DNA from 2 places in the Variovorax cryoconiti genome. Region 2 is predicted to be linked to the other one. Evidence: predicted binding sites of a transcription regulator. Region 2 holds the regulator's gene; the other holds the start of a gene.
The links. The regulator NrdR, encoded in region 2, represses ribonucleotide reductase genes. The targets are predictions, from matches to a motif close to CACNANATNTNGTG.
Positions count from the first base shown of each region.

Region 1: ACSFA2_RS05480 (ribonucleoside-diphosphate reductase subunit alpha) is a predicted target of NrdR. The motif match lies at 5,736-5,749, and genes of this name have one in related genera.

Region 1 is NZ_JBPJZI010000002.1:144,507-152,083, forward strand. Features, by position in the region: gene ACSFA2_RS05465 (carbohydrate kinase family protein) at 1-543, shown strand, start outside; gene ACSFA2_RS05470 (histone H1-like DNA-binding protein) at 631-1,113, opposite strand; gene ACSFA2_RS05475 (ribonucleotide-diphosphate reductase subunit beta) at 1,310-2,539, opposite strand; gene ACSFA2_RS05480 (ribonucleoside-diphosphate reductase subunit alpha) at 2,690-5,647, opposite strand; gene ampD (1,6-anhydro-N-acetylmuramyl-L-alanine amidase AmpD) at 6,002-6,601, opposite strand; gene ACSFA2_RS05490 (sigma-54-dependent transcriptional regulator) at 6,594-7,577, opposite strand, start outside.
Region 2 is NZ_JBPJZI010000006.1:44,907-52,483, forward strand. Features, by position in the region: gene ACSFA2_RS16005 (PilW family protein) at 1-786, opposite strand, end outside; gene pilV (type IV pilus modification protein PilV) at 674-1,225, opposite strand; gene ACSFA2_RS16015 (GspH/FimT family pseudopilin) at 1,219-1,776, opposite strand; gene nrdR (transcriptional regulator NrdR) at 1,916-2,359, opposite strand; gene glyA (serine hydroxymethyltransferase) at 2,381-3,625, opposite strand; ZMP/ZTP riboswitch at 3,668-3,794, opposite strand; gene ACSFA2_RS16030 (lytic transglycosylase domain-containing protein) at 3,838-4,689, opposite strand; gene ACSFA2_RS16035 (DUF748 domain-containing protein) at 5,325-7,577, shown strand, end outside.

The DNA of each region.
Region 1 (7,577 bases), on a different contig from region 2:
ATGCAGCAGGCGCACGTCACGCGCATCGCGGCGCGCGATGACATCCAGCTCGGGATCATCTCGCCAGACGGGCGCGACGCCATGCTGCAGCATGCCGAGCAGTTCAAACTGGCCGGCATCCCCTTCGTGTTCGACCCGGGCCAGGGTCTGCCGATGTTCAACGGCGACGAACTCGCGCGCTTCATCGAGCAGGCGGACTGGGTCACGGTCAACGACTACGAGGGCAAGATGCTCAGCGACCGCACGGGCTGGGACAACGCCGAGATCTCGCGCCGCGTGCGCGGACTGGTGGTGACACTGGGTGCCGACGGTTGCGATGTCTGGGTCGATGGCCAGTGCACGCATGTGCCGGCCGTCACACCGGAAGCCGTGGTCGACCCGACCGGCTGCGGCGACGCATGGCGCGGCGCGCTGCTCTTCGGTCTGGAGAAGGGCTGGTCGCTGGTGGATTGTGCGGCTCTGGGCAACCGCGTCGGCGCGATCAAGATCGCACAGCGCGGACCGCAAAACTACCAGCTCGATCGTCAGACGCTGGGCGTTTGAGTATCTTCTTCGCCTCTGGCCTGACGGCATGAAAAAAGCCCGGCACCTTGCGGTACCGGGCTTTTGCCTTCAAGGCCGCTGAGAAACTCAGGGCTTGCTGGCCGTCGGAAACGGCCAGGCTGCCTGGGGGTTCAGCGTCGTTTGCGCCGCAGGGGCAGGCGCTACGGCGGCAGCCTTGGCGGGCGCTTTCGCAGCCTTCTTGGCAGCGGGCTTCTTCGCAGCTTTCTTGGCAGCGGGCTTCTTGGCCGCCGCCTTTTTCGCGGGGGCCTTCTTCGCAGGCGCCTTCTTGGCAGCGGCCTTCTTGGCCGGCGCCTTCTTGGCTGCAGCCTTCTTCGCAGGCGCCTTCTTGGCGGCTACCTTCTTGGCAGCAACCTTCTTGGCCGGAGCCTTCTTGGCAGCGACCTTCTTCGCAGGCGCCTTCTTGGCGGCTACCTTCTTGGCAGCAACCTTCTTAGCCGGAGCCTTCTTCGCTGCGACCTTCTTTGCCGGTGCCTTCTTGGCCGCGACCTTCTTTGCCGGAGCCTTCTTTGCTGCGGCTTTCTTCGCCGGCGCTTTCTTTGCAGTTGCCATTTCTTTCTCCTTGGTCAAGTTGAAAAATCAACCTTTTGAAGCACTTCGCGCGCGCTGTTGCGCTTGAAGCGATCCATGGCGTTGGACATCAAATCCCAGCACCATGAACACCTGAGCCCTCTGCACCCCCGCGCTCTATGGCGCGGTCGATGTGGAGGGCAATTCCTGAATCCATCGATTGTTGTCGTTAAAAAGCTCAATCCCAGGAGAGCGCACCACCCGACTGGTATTCGATCACGCGGGTTTCGAAGAAATTGCGCTCTTTCTTCAGGTCAATCATTTCGCTCATCCACGGGAACGGGTTTTCTTCGTTCGGGAAGAGCGTCTCGAGGCCGATCTGCTGTGCACGCCGGTTGGCGATGTAGCGCAGGTAGCCCTTGAACATGGAGGCGTTCATGCCGAGCACACCGCGGGGCATGGTGTCTTCGGCGTATTGGTATTCGAGCTCGACGGCCTTCAGGAAGAGGGCCTTGATCTCCGCCTTGAACTCGGTGGTCCAAAGGTTGGGATTCTCGAGCTTGAGCTGGTTGATCAGGTCGATGCCGAAATTGCAGTGCATCGACTCGTCGCGCAGGATGTACTGGTACTGCTCGGCCGCGCCGGTCATCTTGTTCTGGCGGCCGAGCGCCAGGATCTGCGTGAAGCCGACGTAGAAGAACAGGCCTTCCATCAGGCAGGCGAACACGATCAGCGACTTGAGCAGAGTCTGGTCGGTTTCGTGCGTGCCGGTCTTGAAGTTCGGGTCGCTGATCGCTTCGATGAAAGGGATCAGGAACTCGTCCTTGTTGCGAATGGAGGCGACCTCGTTGTACGCGTTGAAGATCTCGCTCTCATCCAGGCCGAGCGATTCGACGATGTACTGGTAGGCGTGCGTGTGGATCGCTTCCTCGAAGGCCTGGCGCAGCAGGAACTGGCGGCACTCGGGCGCCGTGATGTGGCGGTAGGTGCCCAGCACGATGTTGTTGGCGGCCAGCGAATCGGCGGTCACGAAGAAGCCGAGGTTGCGCTTGACGATGCGGCGCTCGTCTTCGGTCAGGCCGTTCGGGTCTTTCCACAACGCGATGTCGCGCGTCATGTTCACTTCCTGCGGCATCCAGTGGTTGGCGCAGGTGGCGAGGTACTTTTCCCAGGCCCACTTGTACTTGAACGGCACCAACTGGTTGACGTCGGTCTGGCCGTTGATGATGCGCTTGTCGGCAGCGTTCACGCGGCGCGCGACGGGTGCCGGCGCAGCTGGGCGAACCGGTGCCGATGCGCCGTCATCGAGCGTCGTGCGAGGCAGAGGCGTGGCGGCGGAGGCTGTTTGCGGCGTCGGGAATTCCATCGAGCGGGCGACCGATGCGCCGCTTTGCGATGGTGAGTGCTGCAATCCTTGTGGCATGTCCTTTGGCAAGGATGGCTTGACTTCTTCGTCCCAGGTCAACATAGAAAAATCCAATGCTCAAATTATGTGAGCAACGATGCGAGTTGCAAAGTGCAGCCTCACATCGCGCCCGAATTATCTCTTGCTTATGTTGTTCGCATGCATCGCATTTTGTCGGGCGATGCCGCGAATCACATTCGCATCACGCTGACATCACTGGCACGCTTCGCACGTCGGATCGTCGACACCGCAGAAAGCGATGTCGGTGGCAGGCATCGCATTGAGCTGCGCTTGCGCTGCAGCAGCGGCGGCTTCGATCGCGCTCATCTTCGGCGCATCGTTGCTGCCGCCCGAGGACACGGCGTTGAGCCGGCCCGATTGCACGGTCGACTTCTCGGCGTGCGTCGCGCTCTGCGTGCGCAGGTAGTAGGTGGTCTTCAGACCGCGCAGCCAGGCGAGCTTGTAGGTGTCGTCCAGCTTCTTGCCCGAGGCACCCGCCATGTAGATGTTCAGCGACTGCGCCTGGTCGATCCACTTCTGGCGACGTGCGGCGGCTTCCACCAGCCAGGTCGTCTCGACTTCGAACGCGGTGGCGTAGAGCGCCTTCACGTCCTGCGGCACGCGGTCGATGGGGCGCAGCGAACCGTCGAAGTGCTTCAGGTCCATCACCATCACGTCGTCCCACAGGCCCAGGCGCTTGAGGTCGCGCACCAGGTAGTGGTTGATGACGGTGAACTCGCCTGACAGGTTCGACTTGACCGACAGGTTGCCGAAGCAGGGTTCGATCGAGGCGTCGACGCCGATGATGTTCGAGATGGTCGCCGTTGGTGCGATCGCCACGCAGTTGGAGTTGCGCATGCCCTGGGTCTTGATCTTCTGGCGCAGTGCGTCCCAGTCGAGCGTGGACGAGCGGTCGACCTCGACGTAGCCGCCGCGTGCCTTCTCGAGCAGGTCGAGCGTGTCGATCGGCAGGATGCCCTTGTCCCACAGCGAGCCCTTGTAGCTCGAGTACTTGCCGCGCTCACGGGCCAGGTCGGCCGATGCCGAGTAGGCGTGGTAGCAGATGGCTTCCATCGACTCGTCGGCGAACTGCACGGCTTCTTGCGAGGCGTAGGGAATGCGCAGTTCGTACAGCGCGTCCTGGAAGCCCATCAGGCCCAGGCCGACCGGACGGTGGCGCAGGTTCGAGTCGCGCGCCTTCTTGACCGCGTAGTAGTTGATGTCGATCACGTTGTCGAGCATGCGCATCGCGGTCGAGATCGTCTTCTTGAGCTTTTCCTGGTCGAGCACCTTGGAGGCGACGCCGTTGGCGTCGCGTGCGCCGTCCTTCAAGTGATTGATCAGGTTGACCGAGCCCAGGTTGCACACCGCGGTCTCGGTGTCGCTGGTGTTCAGCGTGATCTCGGTGCACAGGTTCGACGAGTGGACGACGCCAGCGTGCTGCTGCGGCGAGCGCACGTTGCAGGCGTCCTTGAACGTGATCCACGGGTGGCCGGTCTCGAACAGCATCGTGAGCATCTTGCGCCACAGGTCGGCCGCAGGCAGCGTGCGCGAAGGCTTGATCTCGCCGCGCAGCGCCTTCTCTTCGTAGGCGACGTAGGCCTTTTCGAAGTCGGCGCCGAAGAGGTCGTGCAGGTCGGGCACGTTGTTGGGCGAGAACAGCGTCCAGGTGCCCTTTTCCATCACGCGGCGCATGAAGAGGTCGGGAATCCAGTTGGCGGTGTTCATGTCGTGCGTGCGGCGGCGGTCGTCGCCGGTGTTCTTGCGCAGCTCCAGGAACTCCTCGATGTCGAGGTGCCAGGTTTCCAGGTACGTGCAGACGGCGCCCTTGCGCTTGCCGCCCTGGTTCACGGCCACGGCCGTGTCGTTCACGACCTTCAGGAACGGCACGACGCCTTGCGATTCGCCGTTGGTGCCCTTGATGTGGCTGCCGAGGGCGCGCACGCGGGTCCAGTCGTTGCCCAGACCGCCGGCGAACTTCGACAGCAGCGCGTTTTCCTTGATCGACTCGTAGATGCCATCGAGGTCGTCGGGCACGGTCGTGAGGTAGCAGCTCGACAGCTGCGAGCGCAGCGTGCCGGCGTTGAACAGCGTGGGCGTGCTCGACATGAAGTCGAAGGACGAGAGCACTTCGTAGAACTCGATGGCGCGCGCTTCGCGGTCGATCTCGCCCAGCGACAGGCCCATGGCCACGCGCATGAAGAAGGCCTGCGGCAATTCGATGCGCGCCTTGCGCACATGCAGGAAGTAACGGTCGTACAGGGTCTGCAGGCCGAGGTAGTCGAACTGGTTGTCGCGTTCGGCCTTCAGGGCGGCGCCCAGACGCGGCAGGTCGAACTGCAGCAGCTTCTCGTCGAGCAGGTCGTTGTCGACGCCCTTCTTGATGAACTGCGGGAAGTAGTCGACATAGGCTTGCGAGCGCTCGGCGGGCATCACTTCGCGGCCGATGATCTCCTTGAAGATCGTGTGCAGCAGCAGGCGCGCGGTCGCGAAGGTGTAGTCCGGATCTTTTTCGATCAGCGTGCGGGCAGCCAGGATCGAGGCCTTGTACACCTCGTCGAGCGGCACGCCGTCGTACAGGTTGCGCATCGTCTCGGCCTGGATCGGCGCGGCCGTGATGCTGTCGCCCAGACCTTCGCAGGCGGATTCGATCAGGCCTTTGAGCTCGTTCAGGTCGAGTGCCACGCGTTCGCCGCGGTCGAGCACATGCAGCGTGGGTGCGACGGGCGCGTCCTGCGCGCCTTGCTTGGAACGCTCCTGCGTGCGGCGCTCGCGGTACAGCACATACGCACGGGCGATCTCGTGGTGCCCTCCGCGCATCAGGCCGAGCTCGACCTGGTCCTGCACGTCTTCGATGTGGAAGGTGCCGCCGCCCGGACGCGAACGCACCATGGCGCGCACCACGGCCTGCGTCAGCGTGTCGACCGTCTCGCGCACGCTGGCCGATGCCGCGCCTTGCGTGCCGTGCACCGCGAGGAAGGCCTTCATCATCGCGATGGCGATCTTGTTGGGCTCGAAGGGCACCACGGCGCCGTTGCGGCGGATGATCTGGTAGTGCGCGAGCGCGCTGCCGGCAGGCGAGCCGGCGCTGTCGCGGGCCGCCGCGCTGGCGGTGGGCGAGGGGGTCGTTGTGCGAGAGGTGGTGGACGGGGTGTTCAGAGCTGTTTGCATTCGGTCCTCGGTTGGCAAATTCTTGTTGGGGGCGCGTGGCGGAAGCGGCGTCCGGCGCGGTCGACCGGGGTATATCGGTCGGGCAGCACACTATATCTAGTGTGTGAGGGGGTCACAATCACTAGATGTAGTGTTTTTCACGAAGATCAAGGTCCGTGAAAAATGTCACACAGGGCCCAGAGCCCAGCGCATGCCGCATGGTGACTGCGTTAGTCTGAACGAAGCCAGCAGCGACGCACTTTTCCAGCCTGTTTGGGCTTGAAAGCCGCATGGTTGCTGGGCGGCGGCCGGTGGCGCCGCGCCGCGCGCCGGTCGACCGGCTAGCCATCGGATGCCGTGCCTCGATTGAAATTTTTAGCGGCGCGCTGTCTGCGGCGGAAACATCGTGCTTGGCCACCCGGTGTCGGCCTGCAGGCGCGCCCATCGAAAGCCTGCGCCCGGGTCGTGCTTGCGTCCTGGCGCGATGTGCTCGTGGCCGGCGACGAAGCCGATGGGATAGCGCTGCGCGATCGCCGGACAAAGCGCGGCGAGGGTGGCGTACTGCGCCGCTTCGAACGTCTGGCCTTCCAGGCCTTCGAGTTCGATGCCGACAGAGTCGTCGTTGCAGTTGCCGCGGCCACGCCAGGCCGATGCGCCGGCGTGCCAGGCGCGCGCGTCGCAGCTCACGAACTGCCAGAGCGCGCCGTCGCGCCGCACATAGAAGTGCGAAGAGACTTCGGCACCGCGGATCTGCTGGAAGTACGGATGCGCATCCCAGTCGAGCTGGTTGGTGAAGAGTCGCTGCACCTCGTCGCCGCCATACCGGCCGGGCGGCAGGCTGATGGAATGCAACACGATCAGGTCGATGTGCGCGCCCGGCGGCCGCGGGCCGAAATTCGGTGAGGGCAGAAGGTTCGCGTTGCGCAGCCAGCCATCCTGCCAGAGGCCTGACGTCGCCTTGCCGGCGTCACTCATCGCCACCGGCATCGTCGTTGCCGTTGGGCGTGCCGATGCCCAGCCGCGCGATGCGGTAGCGGATCTGCCGCAGGCTCAGGCCGAGCCGCGCGGCCGCGGCGGTGCGGTTGAAGCCGCTCTCGCGCAGGGCACGCACGAGGATCTCGCGCTCCTGCTGGTCGAGGTAGGTCTGCAGGTCGGCGGGCACGGCCTGTGGCGCGTCCACGCTCACGGGCATGGGGGCGGCTGCCAAGGGCGCGGCTGGTGGCGGCGGTGGGGCCGGGGGCGGCACAGCGATCGACATCGGCGCGAAGTCGGATATGCCGGACAGGCGCTCGAGCGGCGCGATGTTGCTCGGCTCGAAGTCCAGGTGCAGTTCGTCGCCGTCGTTGAGCGCCACCGCGCGGTGCAACAGGTTCTCGAGCTCGCGCACATTGCCCTGCAGCGGGTGGGCGGCCAGGCTGTCGATCACTGCCGGCGACAGCACCGGCACGTCCATGCCGGCGTCGTGCGCGATGCGCGCGAGCAGCGCGGCACACAGCGCGGGCAGGTCTTCGCGCCGGTCGCGCAGGGCCGGCACGGCGATCTCGATCACGTTGAGCCGGTAGAACAGATCCTGGCGGAAGCGGCCTGCCTGCACCTCGGCCTGCAGATCCTTGTGGGTGGCGCTGACGATCCGCACGTCGACCGCGTCTTCCTGCGTCGAGCCGATCGGCCGCACGCTGCGTTCCTGGATGGCGCGCAGCAGCTTCGATTGCATCGCCAGCGGCAGGTCGCCGATCTCGTCGAGGAACAGCGTGCCGCCGCGGGCTGCCTGGAAATAGCCGTCGCGGTCCGCCGCCGAGCCGGTGTACGAGCCCTTGCGCGCGCCGAAGAACTCGGCCTCGAGCAGGTTCTCCGGAATGGCGCCGCAGTTGACGGCGATGAAAGGGCCGTCGCTGCGCTGGCTGCAGGCATGCACCGCGCGCGCGACCAGTTCCTTGCCGGTGCCCGATTC
Region 2 (7,577 bases):
ATCGCCTTTCAATTCAATGCAGACCTCGATGCCGCTGACTGAATTCCAGAGGTTTCCTCCCTCCACGTTTTCCGCGGTCATGATTCGGGTTCCCGAGGCCGACCTCACCCGATACGCCACTTGAAAATCCGTCACATTCGTTGCAATAGCTTGTGTTTCGCCGCTTGGCACTGTGGTGACACATAAGAGTTCATTGCTCGACGCCTTGCGTTTGAATGTTGCATCCATCGTGGTGTTCGCATTAACTACGCTGCCGAGACAACTCCGACGCTGTGTATTCGCCAAGCTTGGTGAAGAGAAGTTGCTCACGGACAGCCGGTCTCCGTCCGCACCATCCGTACCTTTCACGGAAACGCCTTCGCTATCGATTCCCGCATAAGTGGCATCGAATGAATAAAGTCCGTTTGTGTCGCTTCTCTGCGGCTCTTGAGACCCGGCTTGGCGCAGCTGGAGACCAATCACGCGCAAAGCATAGGAGCCTTGTTGCTGCAATTGAGCAATGTCGCCCACCGTCCCCGCGGTGGTGTGCGAGACGGTCAACGTCCCGATCGCTGCCGCGATCACCAGTAATCCCAAGGCGATTCCAACCAACAGCTCGATCAGCGTCAGGCCAAGCTGTCGCGTCGGTCTCGAATGGCGTGGGAGAGTCGCCACCCTCGCGGTCGGCAATGTTTTACGGTTGCACATAGACCAAATGGCAAAGATGCGTTGCGGGGCACTCGATACCCTCGACCACGGCACTTGGAAGAAAGGGTGTTTTGTAGTCGTCCGAATCGCTGGCTTCATTCTTTTTCCATGCCACGATGATTCCGAGTTGTCGGCGATTGCTCGAAGTTGCCTCATCGGTCGATAGGAAGAGGTTTGCCTGGCCCAGCGGGAGTATTTGGGCGACATTTGCTTTCCACTTCGCAAGGTCCCAGTGAGCAAGCTCTTCAGGAACGCAACTTGTCGTCGAGCAATCAACCGTGGGTTGCGGAACCGTAGCCGTGAAGCCGCTGACATACGCGCCAATTTGCGAGTAGCTGCCTGGGTTTGTCTTGATTCGCTCGGAGAAATCCTCGATCAGCCGAACTGCCTGACCCCGTCGGACACCGGTTTGTGTCTCGGCGAGCAGACGCAATTGAACGCCGAGCATTCCTAATACCGCAACCGCAAGGATGGCGATCGAAACAAGCGACTCCAGCAACGTAATACCTCGCTGCCGCGATGGGTTCGAGCTCAACATTGTGTTCCCTCGGCTGTTCTAATTCGACCCCCAGAATTAACGCAGATTTTCAACGAAAAGCGCAGGGGGTCGGATGAGTCGCCCAGTTGAAAGGAGTACGCGCCGAGTCCATTGATCTGTCCCCAGCCGTCAAGCACAACGACGTTCTTGCTGGAGGTAGCCGACACACCTGTAGGCCTATTTGAGGTCTGGATGATCGTATCGCCGGTGTCGAACGAATTATTGCCATTGGCGTCAGAAACGATCATCCAACCGCAATTCCAGGCGCCATTGCTTCCGCCAATGCAACTATTGGGAATGGATGGGATGGGCACTACCAGGATGCGCCCGCCGCGGCGAATTGCCTCGGTGCGGGCCAGCGACAGCGTGCGAGAGAGGTCTTCTGCCGCACGCCGTACCCGATAACGGCTCACGACGTCTGAAAAACTCGGTGCCGCGAGAGCGCCGAGAATTGCGACGATCGCAATGACGACCATGAGCTCCACGGCCGTGAATCCACCCATCTTGCGTGACGTGGATTGAAACGGACGGAGAGCTTCTTTGGGTCGCATGATCCGGCGCATGCTATACGCAGGATCAATGACTCAGGCCGCCACCTGGCTCAACGGTTTAAATAAACCGATGAAAGGCGTTCAATTCTTATTGCGTAACGTTTTGGCAGGATTGCGAATTGATTTTGACAGATGTGGATTAAATGTCTCGCAGCAACTGCCTGAATTCGTCCACGTCCTCGAAGCTGCGGTACACCGACGCAAAGCGAACGTAGGCGACCTTGTCCAGCTTCTTCAACTCCCGCATGACGAGTTCGCCGACCTTGGTCGACTCAATTTCTCGCAGGCCGCTGGACAGCAGCTTCTGCTCGATGCGAAAGAGGGCGCCGTCGATCTGCTCGATGCTGACCGGCCGCTTGCGCAGGGCCAGCATCATCGAGGCGCGTACCTTGGTCGAGTCGAAGTCGGCACGGCTGCCATCCTTCTTGACCACCACCGGAAAGTTGACGTCCGGTCGTTCGTAGGTGGTGAAGCGCTTTTCGCAGTCACCGCACTGGCGGCGGCGGCGGACGAAGTCGCCGTCTTCCGAGACGCGGGTCTCGACGACCTGCGTTTCGGCATGACCGCAGAAAGGGCACTTCATGCTGCGGTCAGGCCTTCGTGATCAGCGGTAGACCGGGAAGCGGCTCGTCAGCGCATGCACCTTGGCGCGCACGGCTTCGATGTTGGCTGCGTCGCGCGGGTTGTCGAGCACGTCGGCCACCAGGTGAGCGGTGGCGCGGGCCTCCTCGTCCTTGAAGCCCCGGGTGGTCAGGGCCGGCGTGCCGATGCGCACGCCGCTGGTGACCATTGGCTTCTCGGGATCGTTCGGGATCGCGTTCTTGTTGATGGTCATGTGGGCGCTGCCCAGCACGGCCTCGGCTTCCTTGCCGGTGATGCCCTTGGAACGCAGGTCGACCAGCATGACGTGGCTTTCGGTGCGGCCGCTCACGATGCGCAAGCCGCGCTGCGTCAACGTCTCGGCGACGATCTGCGCGTTCTTCACGACCTGCTGTTGGTACGCCTTGAACTCCGGCGCCATCGCCTCCTTGAAGGCCACGGCCTTGGCGGCGATCACGTGCATCAGCGGGCCGCCCTGCAGGCCGGGGAAGATCGCGCTGTTGATCGCCTTCTCGTGCTGCGACTTCATCAGGATGATGCCGCCACGCGGGCCGCGCAGGCTCTTGTGCGTCGTGGAGGTCACCACGTCCGCATAGGGGACCGGGTTCGGGTACACACCCGCTGCCACCAGGCCGGCGTAGTGGGCGATGTCGACCATGAAGATCGCGCCGACGTCCTTGGCCACCTTGGCAAAGCGCTCGAAGTCGATGCGCAGCGAGTAGGCCGAGGCGCCCGCGATGATCAGCTTGGGCATGGATTCATGCGCCTTGCGCTCCATCGCGTCGTAGTCGATGGCTTCGTTCGCATCCAGGCCGTAGCTCACCACGTTGAACCACTTGCCGCTCATGTTGAGCGGCATGCCGTGCGTGAGGTGGCCGCCTTCGGCCAGGCTCATGCCCATGATGGTGTCGCCTGGCTTCAGGAAGGCGAGCATGACGGCTTCGTTGGCCGAGGCACCGCAATGCGGCTGCACGTTGGCGGCGTCGGCACCGAAGATCTGCTTGACGCGGTCGATCGCCAGTTGCTCGGCGATGTCGACGAATTCGCAACCGCCGTAATAGCGCTTGCCGGGGTAGCCCTCGGCGTACTTGTTGGTGAGTTGCGAGCCCTGGGCCTGCATGACGGCCGGCGAGGCGTAGTTTTCGCTCGCGATCAGCTCGATGTGGTGTTCCTGGCGGGCGTTCTCGGCCTGGATGGCCGCCCAGATTTCGGGATCGGTCTGTTCGACCAGGATGTCGCGGTGGTACATGGCAGTCCTTTGAAGACGGTGGTCCTTGTTCTTCAATCAAACAAGGGCTGCCCAGGCGAACGGCTGATCGCCCGGTGGTTGCCGGGCGGTACGCTTCCCAGTGGTAGTCCACGTCAGCGCCGTCGGCCCCGAAAGGGCGCGGCGCCTATCGCCAGTCGCGTACCCGGCGAGTGTAGCCGAGGGGCCATGCCCCCGGCGATGCGCAGGGTCGATCAGGAGTCCGCCAGCAGGGCCACCTTTTCCGGCGGCGCCACGGTCGCCCCATCCGGCTTGGCCGGTGCGACCACCGGCACGGTCTGGCTCTGCGGCGCCTGTGCACGCAGCGCCGGCGGGGCGACCGGCGGTGCCTTGCCGCCAGCGACCTGGACCAGGCGCGCATGTTCGGCCATCACCTTGGCGGCGTAGCCACCGTCGTCATCGAGGTTGGCGGCGCCCACGTAGTAGCGCAGACCGGCTTCGAGCGAGCCGGCGCGGGCGATGCATTCCTGCAGCACCTTCACACCGACGCGCATGTTGGTCACCGGGTCGAAAGCCGTGAGCGTGCCACCCGCGCTTTCGTACTTGTCTTCGTGGATCCGCGTCATCACCTGCATCAGGCCCTGGGCACCGACGTGGCTTTGCGCGAACGGGTTGAAGCTCGATTCCACCGCCATGATCGCGAGGATCAGCGTCGGGTCGAGCTTGGTGCGCTTGCCGAGTTCATAGGCTTCTGCCACCAGAACGCTCAGAGGCTCCGCAGCCACCCGGTACTTCTTGCTAAGCCAGTAAGCCACGGCGGCTTGCTGCTTGGGCAGGTCGAGCGGGCTCGCGGCCGTGGTGCGGTCGATGGCATTGGGCGTCAGCGCCGTGGCTTCCGGCGCGGGCTTGCGCGACTCGAGCCAGGTGGCGAGTTGTGTTTCACCGGTGGCACGCAGGTCCGGGCGTGCGGCCAGGGCCAGCACGACGAACACCGTGGCAAGCCCGAGCAGGGCGAAGCCGTTGTGCGTGATTTCAAAAAAGCCGTCGACCACATCGGAACCGAATGTCCGTAGCCCGCGGGCTGTGGTCTCCAACGTCTTGTTCATCGCTCTTCCTTTCTGTGCGGCGTCTGAAGATCACGCCGGAGGGCGAGAGGTCGGACGACAGCGCTTGGATTGGTACGTACCAGGTCAGCGCGAGAAGGAGGGGCGCTGACAACATGGTGAGGCCGAAAGTATTCGGCGGCGGATCGGGACGGCCCGGGGGAGAGGTAGTGAGAACCGGGCGAGGCGGATTCTAGGAGCGCCCAAATACACGGTCAAGCATAAGGATGTTGTTTGATATGTTAATGAGTGTGAAAGAGTCGATCGCCTTTTGCATATCCGACCGCACATGTCGATTGGCAATCTGTCTTGCCGCAGCCGCTCGGAAGGCCTAAGCTGGCATGGTCCGATCTCATCGGGCATGTACCGAAGTCCAGCGGTCGAGAAGCGATTCGAGAACCCCGCGACGGAGGCCAATCGGTGGCAATCTCTTGCTGCCAGCACGGGCGGAACGATCCACTTCTGCTCGAGCGAAAAGATGGCATGGGCCTCGCGCCCGTCATCGAGCCCGGTGGCAAGACTTCAGGTCGAACCGCCGGGCTTTCTCGTTTTTGCGCCCGTCGCGGCAAACTTCTCGGTGCGGAGTCTTCGCTCGGCAGCAGGCCTTCGACCCCCGCCATTTGCGGCACACTCGCCCGATGGATGTCGCATCGTTGAAGAAGAACAAGTGGTTGCGTCGCGGAGGCGTCGCGGTGGTGGTGGTGTTGGCCATCTGGGTTTTGGCCTGGCTGGCGGTGCCGCCCCTGGCGAAGAGTCAACTGCAGAAGATCGCGACGGAGAAACTCGGCCGGCAGGTCACGGTCGGTGCCGTCGACTTCAAGCCGTGGTCGCTCGAACTGGTGCTGACAGACCTGCGCATCGCTGCTGCCGATGGCGGCCAGCCGCAGTTGGCCATCCGCCGCCTCTACGCCGATGCGGAACTCCAGTCCTTGCTTCGCCTGGCGCCCGTGATCGATGCGGTCAGCGTCGAAGGCCCGGCCGTCCGCCTGACGCATCTGGCCGACGGCAGGTACGACATCGACGACGTCCTGGCCAAGCTCGCGAGTCCGCCGGATGCGCCCAAGTCCGACCCCGCGCGTTTTGCGGTCTACAACATCAGCGTGACCGACGGGTCGGTGGATTTCGACGACCAGACGGTCGGCCGCAAGCACGCACTGCGCGACCTGGTGCTGAAAGTGCCCTTCCTGAGCAATCTGGATTCGAAGCGCGAGGTCACGACGGAGCCCAAGCTGGCCTTCACGCTCAACGGCAGCGCCTTCGACTCGGCCGCCTTCACCACGCCGTTCGCCGACAACCGCAAGACCGACGCCCAGCTGCGCTTCAAGGGGCTTGACCTCGCGCCGTACCTGGCTTACATCCCGGCGGGCCTGCCGGTGCAGGTCAAGGCCGGTCTGCTGGACGCCGACCTCAAGATCGACTTCGAACAGGCCGCCGTGGCGGGCCTGAAGATCACCGGCACGGTCGAAGCGCACCAGGCCAAGCTGGCGGATGCGAAGGGACGCGACCTGCTCGGCTTCGACGCCCTCAAGGTCGCGCTGGTCGACGTGCGGCCGCTCGACGGCGTGATTCATCTGGGCGACGTGGCGCTCGCCGCGCCGCAGCTCGTGGTGGCGCGTGATGCGCGGGGGCAGCTGAACCTGCTGGCCACCGATCCGGCCACGGGCGCGACACAGAAGGTCGCCGTCCCCAAGACACCGGCCAGCGCAGCGGCTGCACCGGCGGAAAAAAAACCGATGCAGATCATGGTGGACAAGGTCGTGTTGAGCGGTGGCCGCATCGGCTGGCGCGATGAAACCACTGCGCCGGCCGCGGCGGTCGATGTGACGGAACTCGCCATCGAGGCGAACGGGGTCACCTGGCCGATGGCGAAGCCGGCGCGCTTCAGCGGGTCGACCCGGGTGGGCGGTGCCGGACTCAAGTTCCAGGGTGAAGCGACCGACAAGGTGGCGAGCGTGCAGGTCGAGGTCGACGCGCTGCCGCTGTCGCTCGCGGCGCCGTACCTCGCGCAGAGCCTGGAGCCCACGCTGGACGGCAAGCTCAGCGGGCAGATCGAGGTGTCCTGGAACGCGCCCGATCTCAAGTTCAAGGCGCGCCGCCTGTCGGCCGACGGCCTGGCGCTCACCCAGGGCAAGACGGCCCTGGCGAGCGTCGGCCGCTTCGAACTGGTCGACGCCGAGGCGGACATGACGCAGCACACGCTGGCCATCGCCTCGTTCACAGCGACGAACCCGAAGGTCCGCATCGAGCGCGACAACGAGAAGCGCTGGATGTTCGAGCGCTGGCTCAGGGCGCCTTCCGGCGCCTCGGACCAGGCGGCGGCCAAGGTCGCCGCACCCAAGTCCACCGAGGCCACGGCGCCCGTGTCGGCTCCCGCGTCGTCGAATACCAAGCCCTGGCGCCTCAGCATCGCGACGTTGGCTGTGGACGGCGGCACCGTGTCCTATGCCGACAAGGCCAGCGGCACGCCGGTCGCGGTCGAGGTCACCGCGCTCAAGCTCAACGCGCAGAAGATCACACCCGACACCGCGACCGTGTCGCCGGTCCAGTTGTCCGGTCGCATTGCCGCCGGCCGTGCCGAGCCAGGCAAGTTCGATTACAAGGGCCAGATCGTGCTCAAGCCCCTGTCGGCCGAGGGACGGCTCGAGGTGGCGGCGTTCCCGGCGCATGCCTTCAAGGCCTACTACGGCGACGCGCTCAACATCGACATCCGTCGCGCCTTCGCCAGCTACCGCGGCACGGTCCGCTACGAGACGCTGCCGGCAGGCATGAGCCTGAAGCTGGCCGGCGACACCGCCGTCGAGGATTTCCGCGCCAACAGTGCATCGCTCACCCAGTCCGAGTCGCCAGGCCTGGAGCGCGCCAACAACCAGTTGCTGAGCTGGAAGGCGCTC